DNA from 2 places in the Virgibacillus sp. MG-45 genome. Region 1 is predicted to be linked to the other one. Evidence: a T-box and tRNA genes for the amino acid it is inferred to sense, from the RefSeq annotation. Region 1 holds a T-box; the other holds one or more tRNA genes.
The links. A T-box is a leader RNA that pairs with one kind of tRNA and senses whether it is charged. The one in region 1 lies ahead of thrS (threonine--tRNA ligase), so its partner is inferred to be a tRNA-Thr.
Positions count from the first base shown of each region.

Region 2: it encodes a tRNA-Thr, which carries the amino acid that the T-box ahead of thrS (threonine--tRNA ligase) is inferred to sense. The anticodon was not compared.

Region 1 covers NZ_JAXOFU010000002.1:295,674-300,297, reverse strand. Annotated here, with positions in the region: gene dnaI (primosomal protein DnaI) at 1-719, shown strand, start outside; gene ytxC (putative sporulation protein YtxC) at 925-1,776, shown strand; T-box leader at 1,839-2,067, shown strand; gene thrS (threonine--tRNA ligase) at 2,164-4,107, shown strand; ribosomal protein L20 leader region at 4,208-4,336, shown strand; gene infC (translation initiation factor IF-3) at 4,389-4,624, shown strand, end outside.
Region 2 covers NZ_JAXOFU010000015.1:49,893-54,516, forward strand. Annotated here, with positions in the region: gene SPK86_RS14145 (hydroxymethylglutaryl-CoA reductase, degradative) at 1-1,117, opposite strand, end outside; tRNA gene SPK86_RS14150 (tRNA-Lys) at 1,404-1,479, opposite strand; tRNA gene SPK86_RS14155 (tRNA-Gln) at 1,653-1,724, opposite strand; tRNA gene SPK86_RS14160 (tRNA-Tyr) at 1,735-1,819, opposite strand; tRNA gene SPK86_RS14165 (tRNA-Thr) at 1,859-1,934, opposite strand; tRNA gene SPK86_RS14170 (tRNA-Val) at 2,000-2,075, opposite strand; tRNA gene SPK86_RS14175 (tRNA-Glu) at 2,164-2,235, opposite strand; gene fabI (enoyl-ACP reductase FabI) at 2,557-3,333, shown strand; gene SPK86_RS14185 (GLUG motif-containing protein) at 3,505-4,624, opposite strand, start outside.

The sequences.
Region 1 (4,624 bases):
GTTCTTCCTTAGGCTCGTGTAAAAATATGTTAAAAGGATATTCACCTGTTTTGGACGTATTGAATAATGAAATTCATTTGTCCTATGAAAAGTGCCATCACCGGGTTGTATATGAGAAAGAAATTAATCAGCAAAAGCTTATTCAGAGCTTGTATATGCCAAAGGATATTTTGGAGGCAAATTATAATCAAATTGACGAGGATCCAAATCGAAGTGCGGCAATAGTAGAGATTAATAAATTTATGATGCAGGCAAAGGATGGTATTCCACAAAAAGGCCTTTATTTTTACGGGCCGTTTGGTGTCGGAAAATCCTATTTCTTAGGTGCTGTGGCTAATTTGCTTAAAACGTTTCACATTTCATCTATGATGATCTATATGCCAGAGCTAGCTAGAGAGATGAAAGCCTCTTTAAAGGACGATTCTTTAAATAGAAAAATTGATCTTTTTAAAAAAATAGATGTACTTATGTTGGATGATATCGGTGCTGAAATGCAATCTGCTTGGTTCCGCGATGAAATACTTGGTTCTATTTTACAATATCGAATGATGGAACGACTCCCTGTATTTTTTACAGCTAATTATAGTATGGAGCAGCTAGAGGAACTTCTATCAACAACAAGGAATGGGATTGAAACAGTAAAGGCTGGAAGGATAATTGAACGCATTCGTCAAGTTAGTACAGAAGTTCCTGTATTCGGAAAGAACCGACGATCTTAATAATAAAGACTAGAGTTGAAATTTTCTCTAGTCTTTTTTGGTGGCCATTAGAAAAGGATAGGAAATTACTATTCACTAGCTTTGGCGAATGGATACAAAGTGGAAAGAAAGAAAACTATAATTGCTAGTTTTAGCAGACCATACATTTTTTTAAGACCATGTCCATATAATGTAACAGTTTGGTTTGGATGAGGGTGATGTAGGTTTGCTGGAGCTTTATTTTGAGTCAAATGAAGAGGTTATAAGCTTTTGTGAGTATTTATTTCATTATAGTAAGCGGATTGAATTGCATTGGAAAACCGACGAAGATTGGGGGAATCGACTGCAAATTGCGTATCAATTAACCGAGCATGAAATGGTAAATGCAATCGCAAAGGCAATGACAGATGTATTTGTAGAACATCGTTTAACAAAATTGATTAACACGATTATTACAGATTGTTATTATTATTCAGATGCAATTGAAATTGAACGAATAATGGATTTAACACAATGGATTTTTTCTGGTGAAGATATTGATCGGAAGTGGATGCAAGATGAGAAAGATTCCAAACGCTTGCTGTTGTCCCTATTTATTGCCAATATAAAAAATAATACTACTGTTCATTATGATTCCATTGTTAATTTTCGACTTCGTGCTTTTCGTGATCAATTAATTCATTTGGTCGGTGTAGCAATTGATGAATTTAAACGAGAGGAGGAGCATCAAGAATTTATTAACACACTTCGTGAATATATTTTAAAAAAAGAAACACGCTATCCAATAATACATGTTTTACAAGGAAGTTCATTTCTATTTTTTAAAAAGGATGGAAAACGTTTTTCAGAAAATGAGCTCCGATCCATTATGAAGAAGGAGCCATTATACATTGTTGGTTTGGATGGAGACGAATTTAATTTAGCGCCATTAATAGCACTTTCTCCTAATAAAATTAAAATCTATGGAGACCATCCATCAGAACCGAAAACAATGACCGTTATTAATGTTTTTCAGGAAAAAGTCGAATTTGTACCATATCATGATTTTCCATTCCCAATTCAATTGAAAAATCAATAAATATACCTTGATTTTAAAGCGTGTTCAGGCTATAATAAATTTTATATTTCATTGTAAATGAAAAACAAGTAATGATGAGGACGAAATCGTTTGGTCTCTGCGTAGTTTAGAGACGGAAGTCAAGGCTGAAAGCTTCCGCTACCCAGCAAATGATTACCACCTCTGAACTCTACTGTTGAACGAAAGAGTAAATAGTAGCGTCATCTCTGCGTTAAGGAGATAAAGCCGTAAGCATCGAAAGCTGTTTGCGGGAAATAGGGTGGAACCACGTGACCAACGCTCGTCCCTTTGCTTTAAGCAGAGGGATGGGCGTTTTTTAATTTTTATGCTTTTCTCTGTTTATGAAAGGAATACGAATAGATCAAAAAATAAGAAGGAGTGTAGAACATGGCAGAAATTAAACTCATATTTCCAGATGGTGCAGAAAAGCAGTATCCACAAGGAATTACTGGAGAAGAGGTAGCAGCATCTATTTCCCCAGGACTAAAAAAACAAGCCCTGGCTATCAAGTTAGACGGGCAGCTTGTTGACTTACGAAGAAAGCTAGACAAGGGTGGAAAGCTAGAAATTATTACGTATAAGGATGAGGAAGGCATTGAAGTAATGCGGCACTCTACTGCCCATTTATTAGCGCAAGCGATTCGTCGTTTATACAAAGAGGTGAATTTTGGAGTAGGTCCTGTAATAGAAGAAGGATTTTATTATGACATGGATATGCAGCATTCCATTACTCCAGAGGACCTACCAAAGATTGAAAAAGAGATGAAGCGGATTATTGATGAAAATCTTGAAATTGAACGGATTGAGGTATCCCGTGAAGTAGCAAAGCAAATGTTTCAAGATATTGAAGATCCGCTCAAGCTTGAATTAATCGATGCTATTCCAGAAGATGAACAGGTAACTATTTATAAGCAAGGAGAGTTTTTTGACCTTTGTCGTGGTGTCCATGTGCCATCAACCAGTAAAATTAAAGCATTTAAGTTATTAAGCATATCTGGTGCATACTGGCGTGGGGATAGTAATAATAAACAACTGCAACGAATCTACGGAACAGCGTTTGAAAAGCCAAGTCAGGTAGATGAGTATTTGCGTATATTAGAAGAACGGAAGGAACGCGATCACCGTAAGCTTGGGAAAGAATTGGAAATCTTTACGGTAAATCAAAAGGTTGGCCAAGGGCTACCAATGTGGCTTCCGAAAGGAGCAACCATTCGTCGTATTATAGAACGCTATATTGTCGATTTGGAAGAACGATTAGGCTATGATCACGTGTATACTCCTGTATTAGGCAGTGTGGAGCTGTATAAAACAAGTGGCCATTGGGATCATTATCAAGACGATATGTTCCCTGAAATGCAAATGGATAACGAGGACCTTGTGCTAAGACCCATGAACTGTCCACATCATATGATGGTGTATAAAAATCAACTGCATAGCTATCGAGAATTGCCTATTCGCATAGCTGAATTAGGAATGATGCACCGTTATGAGATGTCTGGTGCTTTAGCAGGCTTACAACGTGTGCGTGCGATGACATTGAATGATGCGCACATATTTGCTCGTCCAGATCAAATGAAGGAAGAATTTATTCGCGTTGTAAACCTTGTTCAGCATGTTTATAAGGATTTTGGCATTAAGGATTATTACTTCCGTCTTTCCTATCGTGACCCGAATGATAAAGAAAAATATATTGATAATGATGAAATGTGGGAAAAAGCACAAGCAATGTTAAAGGAAACAATGGAAGAAATGAACCTACCATATGTGGAAGCAGAAGGAGAGGCTGCATTCTATGGACCTAAGCTTGATGTCCAAGTAAAAACAGCGTTAGGAAAAGATGAGACACTTTCTACTGTTCAGCTTGATTATCAGTTGCCAGAACGGTTTGATTTAACGTATATTGGCGAGGATGGTAAAGAGCATCGCCCGGTTGTTATTCATCGCGGAGTTGTCTCAACGATGGAACGCTTTGTTGCCTTTTTACTTGAAGAGTACAAAGGTGCATTTCCGACTTGGCTTGCACCTGTGCAAGTAAAAGTTATTCCTGTTTCACCTCAAATTCATTTAGATTATGCAAAAGAGGTAGCAGAAAAGCTTCAATTCCAAGGAATTCGAGTTAGTGTCGACGAACGAGATGAAAAAATCGGCTATAAAATTCGCGAAGCACAAACAGAAAAAATACCTTTTTCTTTAGTTGTTGGTGATAACGAAATGCAGGATAAGTCAGTAAATGCGAGAAGATATGGTGAAAAGCAATCTGATACAATGGCATATCATGCTTTTGAGGATTTGATTGTGGAAGAAATAGAAAAGCGTACGTTAAGAAAATAGTTCTGAAAAGATTAGAACAGTACAATGAATTTCTAAAGCGCAGTTGACGAAGCAGAATTCGTATGCTATGATGTATAAGTTGAATAAATTATATAAGATCTGAGACAAGTAGAAGCACCCGCTTCTCACCTGTTCAACGCATGTTGCTGTTGACTGGTTTTATTTTCTTTAACATATACAATTATGGAGAAGTGTGGGTGCAATTTTGTACCTGCACTTTTTTACTTGTCATAGGATCGGTGTTAATTATTATTTGGAGGTGGCTGGCTATTAGCAAAGATATGAATGTCAATGACAAAATACGTGCTCGGGAAGTACGTCTAATCGACTCAAATGGTGATCAGCTTGGCGTGAAATCTCGTCAGGATGCACTGGAGATTGCACAAAAACGGAATCTTGATCTCGTTTTAGTTGCTCCGACTGCAAAACCACCTGTTTGTCGAATCATGGACTATGGAAAGTTTCGTTATGAGCAACAGAAGAAAGACAAAGAAGCTCGTAAAAAACAAAAAATTAT
Region 2 (4,624 bases), on a different contig from region 1:
CTTTTAATGCGCCAAGATTTTGAGCTAAACCAACCGCTACAATGACCTGTGCAAGCTCTTCTGCTGACTCTGTTTGAAGCAAGCGAAGTGCTAGCTTTGCAGTAGGATGTACGCGCGTTGCTCCACCAACCGTACCGATCGCCATTGGTAGTTCAAGCTCACCAACAAGATTTCCTTCTTCATCCACAGACCATGTCGTCATCGAATCATATTTTCCAGTACGAGCCGCATAGGCATGTGCCCCTGCCTCCACAGCTCGCCAATCATTTCCTGTTGCAATAACAACTGGATCAATACCATTCATGATACCTTTATTATGTGTAACTGCACGATACGGATCAGACGCTGCAAATTCATACGCATGTACCACTCCGTCACGTACTTCTTCGCCAGTAAATCCATCATCCGCCAAAAGATGTGGCGGAATAACACATGTCGCTTTTGCCAATGCTTGATCAGCAAAATTAGATAAAATACGTAAGTACACTTTCCCCTTCGTGATTTGTTCAACTGTTGGAGCAAGCGATTCCACCATCGTATTAATAATGTTTGCTCCCATTGCATCACATGTATGAATGTACACATGAATGATAAGCATTTGTCCATAGGTAGCTTGAGGATCGTCATTTAATATTCGGACATCTAAATCTACAGCCCCTCCTCCTCTTGCTACAATGCTCGGATAAGCAGCATTTGCCGCTTTAATTAGCGCTGTCTTTTCCTTTAATATTTCATTTTTTGCTTGATAAAAATCGGCACATCCGACTACTTGGATTTGACCGATCATCGTTCTTCCGGTGGATTCGGTTTTAAACCCTCCTGCATCTCGAACGATTTTTGCAATATAGCTAGCTGAAGCAACAACAGAAGCCTCTTCAATTGCCATAGGAATAATATAATCTTTCCCGTTTATAAGGAAATTTAATCCTAATCCAAGTGGCAACGAAAATGTTCCAATTGTATTCTCAATCATTTTATCAGCCGTCGCTATTGGCAGTGCACCTTCTGTAGAGAGAAGCTCTATTTCATCTGATGTTAAACCATGCTGATGTAAGAGTATATCTCTACGTTCCTCGACTGTCTTTTTGTAAAAACCAGGGATTCTGGAAGAGTTCATGCTATTCCATCCTTTTGTATATCGTCATGATACCTTTTACAATTCTATATATTAGCTTATAAAAATTTTAATTTTTTGTGAGTGCTTGAGCGTAATTTCATTATAATATAAATATAGGCTCATTGCAGTAGGATTTTTACAATGTTAGAAACGTGTAAAATAATTTTTCTGTTTCTATTATCGTGAAAATCGCCTAAAAATGCAAATAAACAAGGCTGTCAATAATAACTACCTTGTTTATTTTATATTATGTATCGTATTTAAATGTTAACACCCATTTTCAAAATGGTGAGCCATACAGGATTCGAACCTGTGACCCTCTGATTAAAAGTCAGATGCTCTACCGACTGAGCTAATGGCTCCTGTGAGATATCATCGGTATGTATTGCGTCCAGCGCAAACTTAATCGTTTAAAAAGGAATCGATGCGCAATAAAAATGCTACTCATGTTCAAACGTAACTCTACCGAGAAAAAACAAAAGCGAGAGCAAATATGATGCTAATCGCTAGGATTTTAAGACTATATATTTAATAGCTGGGCTACCAGGATTCGAACCTGGGAATGACGGGACCAAAACCCGTTGCCTTACCGCTTGGCTATAGCCCAATAATATAAATGGTGGAGGGGGGCAGATTCGAACTGCCGAACCCTGAGGGAGCGGATTTACAGTCCGCCGCGTTTAGCCACTTCGCTACCCCTCCATATCATTAACGGAACTCCACATATTTATTCAAAAAAAATGGTGCCGGCCAGAGGACTTGAACCCCCAACCTACTGATTACAAGTCAGTTGCTCTACCAATTGAGCTAGGCCGGCAAAACACCTTACTATATTATTCGTTACATCACATATATTATACGATGTAGAAGGTGAATAAAAAATGGTGGAGGATGCAGGGCTCGAACCTGCGACCCCTTGCTTGTAAGGCAAGTGCTCTCCCAGCTGAGCTAATCCTCCGACGCACAGCGTGTGACTCGTGCATGTGCTGCAACTAACAGTCGCATACTCTACATGCCTAGCATCACAGCTGTTTTAAAAAGTACGATGACCCGTACGGGATTCGAACCCGTGTTACCGCCGTGAAAGGGCGGTGTCTTAACCGCTTGACCAACGGGCCTTGCAAAGAAAAGTAGTTTATTCTCGAACGCAATTGTCGAAAACCAACGAATCTTATTATATACAGATTATTTGTATTTGTAAAGAGGAATTATCTTTTTTTATTATTATTTTTTTATTCACCTCATATTCGTTTAAAAAAACTGCCACTCCGCCATTTAAAGGGAAGACGGTCAAGTGAAATGAACCGATTTTCTATAAGCCTTTTTGATGTAACACCACTTAATTATAACCAGGTGTTATAATCTAATACTAATTTATACTTTATTCACAATGTCCATTAAGGTATAATATAAGCAATGAATAAACATGGAGGTGCCCTATGTCACAATTATTAAAAGACAAAAACATCGTTATTATGGGTGTGGCAAACGAGCGAAGCATTGCTTGGGGAATAACAAAGTCCTTACATAATGCAGGTGCAAACCTTATTTTTACAAATAGACAGGAACGCTCACACAAAAAATTACTAAAGTTATTGGAACAAAATGACATGGAAGCAAAATTAATTGTAGAATGTGATGTTGCTAGTGATGAAAGTATTACAGCAGCTTTTAATGAAATAAAAAAAGCAGTTGGAGTGATTCACGGTGTTGTCCATTCTGTTGCCTTTGCAAATCGGGAAGAGCTAAAAGGAGAATACGCCGACACTTCTCGTGAAGGATTTTTGGTAGCTCATGAAATCAGCGCGTTTTCATTAGTGGCCGTTTCAAAAGCAGCGAAGGAAATTATGACAGAAGGCGGCAGCATTGTTACACAAACATATTTAGGTGCCGAACGCGTCATTCAAAATTACAATGTAATGGGTGTTGCAAAAGCTTCCTTAGAGGCTAGTGTCCGTTACTTGGCTGAAGATGTAGGAAAGTATGGCATCCGCGTAAATGCCGTTTCAGCAGGTCCAATTCGAACACTTTCTGCTAAAGGGGTATCTGGCTTTAACGATATCAATTCAACCATAGAAGAAAAAGCACCATTGCGCCGAAATGTTGATCAGGATCAAGTAGGCGATGCAACACTTTTCTTCTTAAGCGAGCTTGCACGCGGCGTTACAGGAGAAGTATTACATGTTGATGCTGGATACCATATTATCGGCTATTAATATCGGTGACGAATAACAGAACGAATGGAAAAAAGACAGTCAACCGTTTATAACAAGGAATAAAAGACACTCATAATATTTTGTGAGTGTCTTTTACAATGCTTCTTGGCACATATAAAACTCCTCAAGCAAAACTACTGCTTAAGGAGTTAAACATCGATTACTTTATGTTTAATGCGCAACTTTTTTTCGTTTGTACAAATATAAACCCATTCCCAAAAGAATAATAAATAAACCTATAATCATAAACGTGTACATTGAAGTAGCGGTATTTGGTAACTGCTTTCCAAATAGTGCTGGCTCTTTATTCTTCTCGTTGTTTGAACTGTTATCCTTCTTATCATTCTTTTCATCCTTATTGAGTGCATCAGATTCTTTTTTCCCGCCATCATCTGTTTGTTCTTCAATTGGTTCTTCACTAATATCATCGGATTGTGCTTTCACAGTTACGATTATTTTAGCTTTAAGATCATCTGGATTTTCTATGTTACTTTCTACAATAAGATCTCCCTCAAATTCATAAGATCCCGCTTTCACACTATCGTATTCAGGTGTAGAACTATTCCAACGTACATTGACAACTACCTTTGTACCATCACTTAACAGGACTTCAACACTTGTAGGCAAACCAATATCTTCTTGTGTCGTACCATTTTCTACTAAAATATCACTTAAAGGTTCTACAGATTCAATTGTTTTTACAATAACTTCTTGATACTCATATGCTCCGATATCGACAATACTATTTTTGATTCGATCATTACCATCAAGATCTGTTGATAAATCCGCTGGTAAAAATTCATTGTTCCCTCCCATAATTGATGGAGAGTCTTTTTTTAGTCTAAAATCGTTTAGACTAGGGTCAACAAACATCGGATCTACATCTAAATTATTCCCTTTATCCGTTCCAAAATCTTTCTTCCAAGCACTACTTCCACCTGAACCTTCTATTAAACTGTTACTAATATGTGCAACTGCTCCATGGTTGTTAAAAATACTATCGCCATGATTGCCCCAAATAATTGAGTTTTGAATGATTGTTTCTGGATGCGCGTTTTCCGTTCCTCCTGCATATATTCCATGGCCAGATTTACCTGCTTTGTTATCCGTAATTGTTGAATTGATAAATGTGCTTTGACTATCATCGGCAATGTATACCGCACCACCTTTACCGCTACTAGGAGAGTCAGAGTGATATACGGCTATATTACCATGCATTAATACGTTCATTAACGTTGGAGAGCTGTTATACATATACAAGCCTCCTCCGTAAAGCGCTCCGTTCCCATGA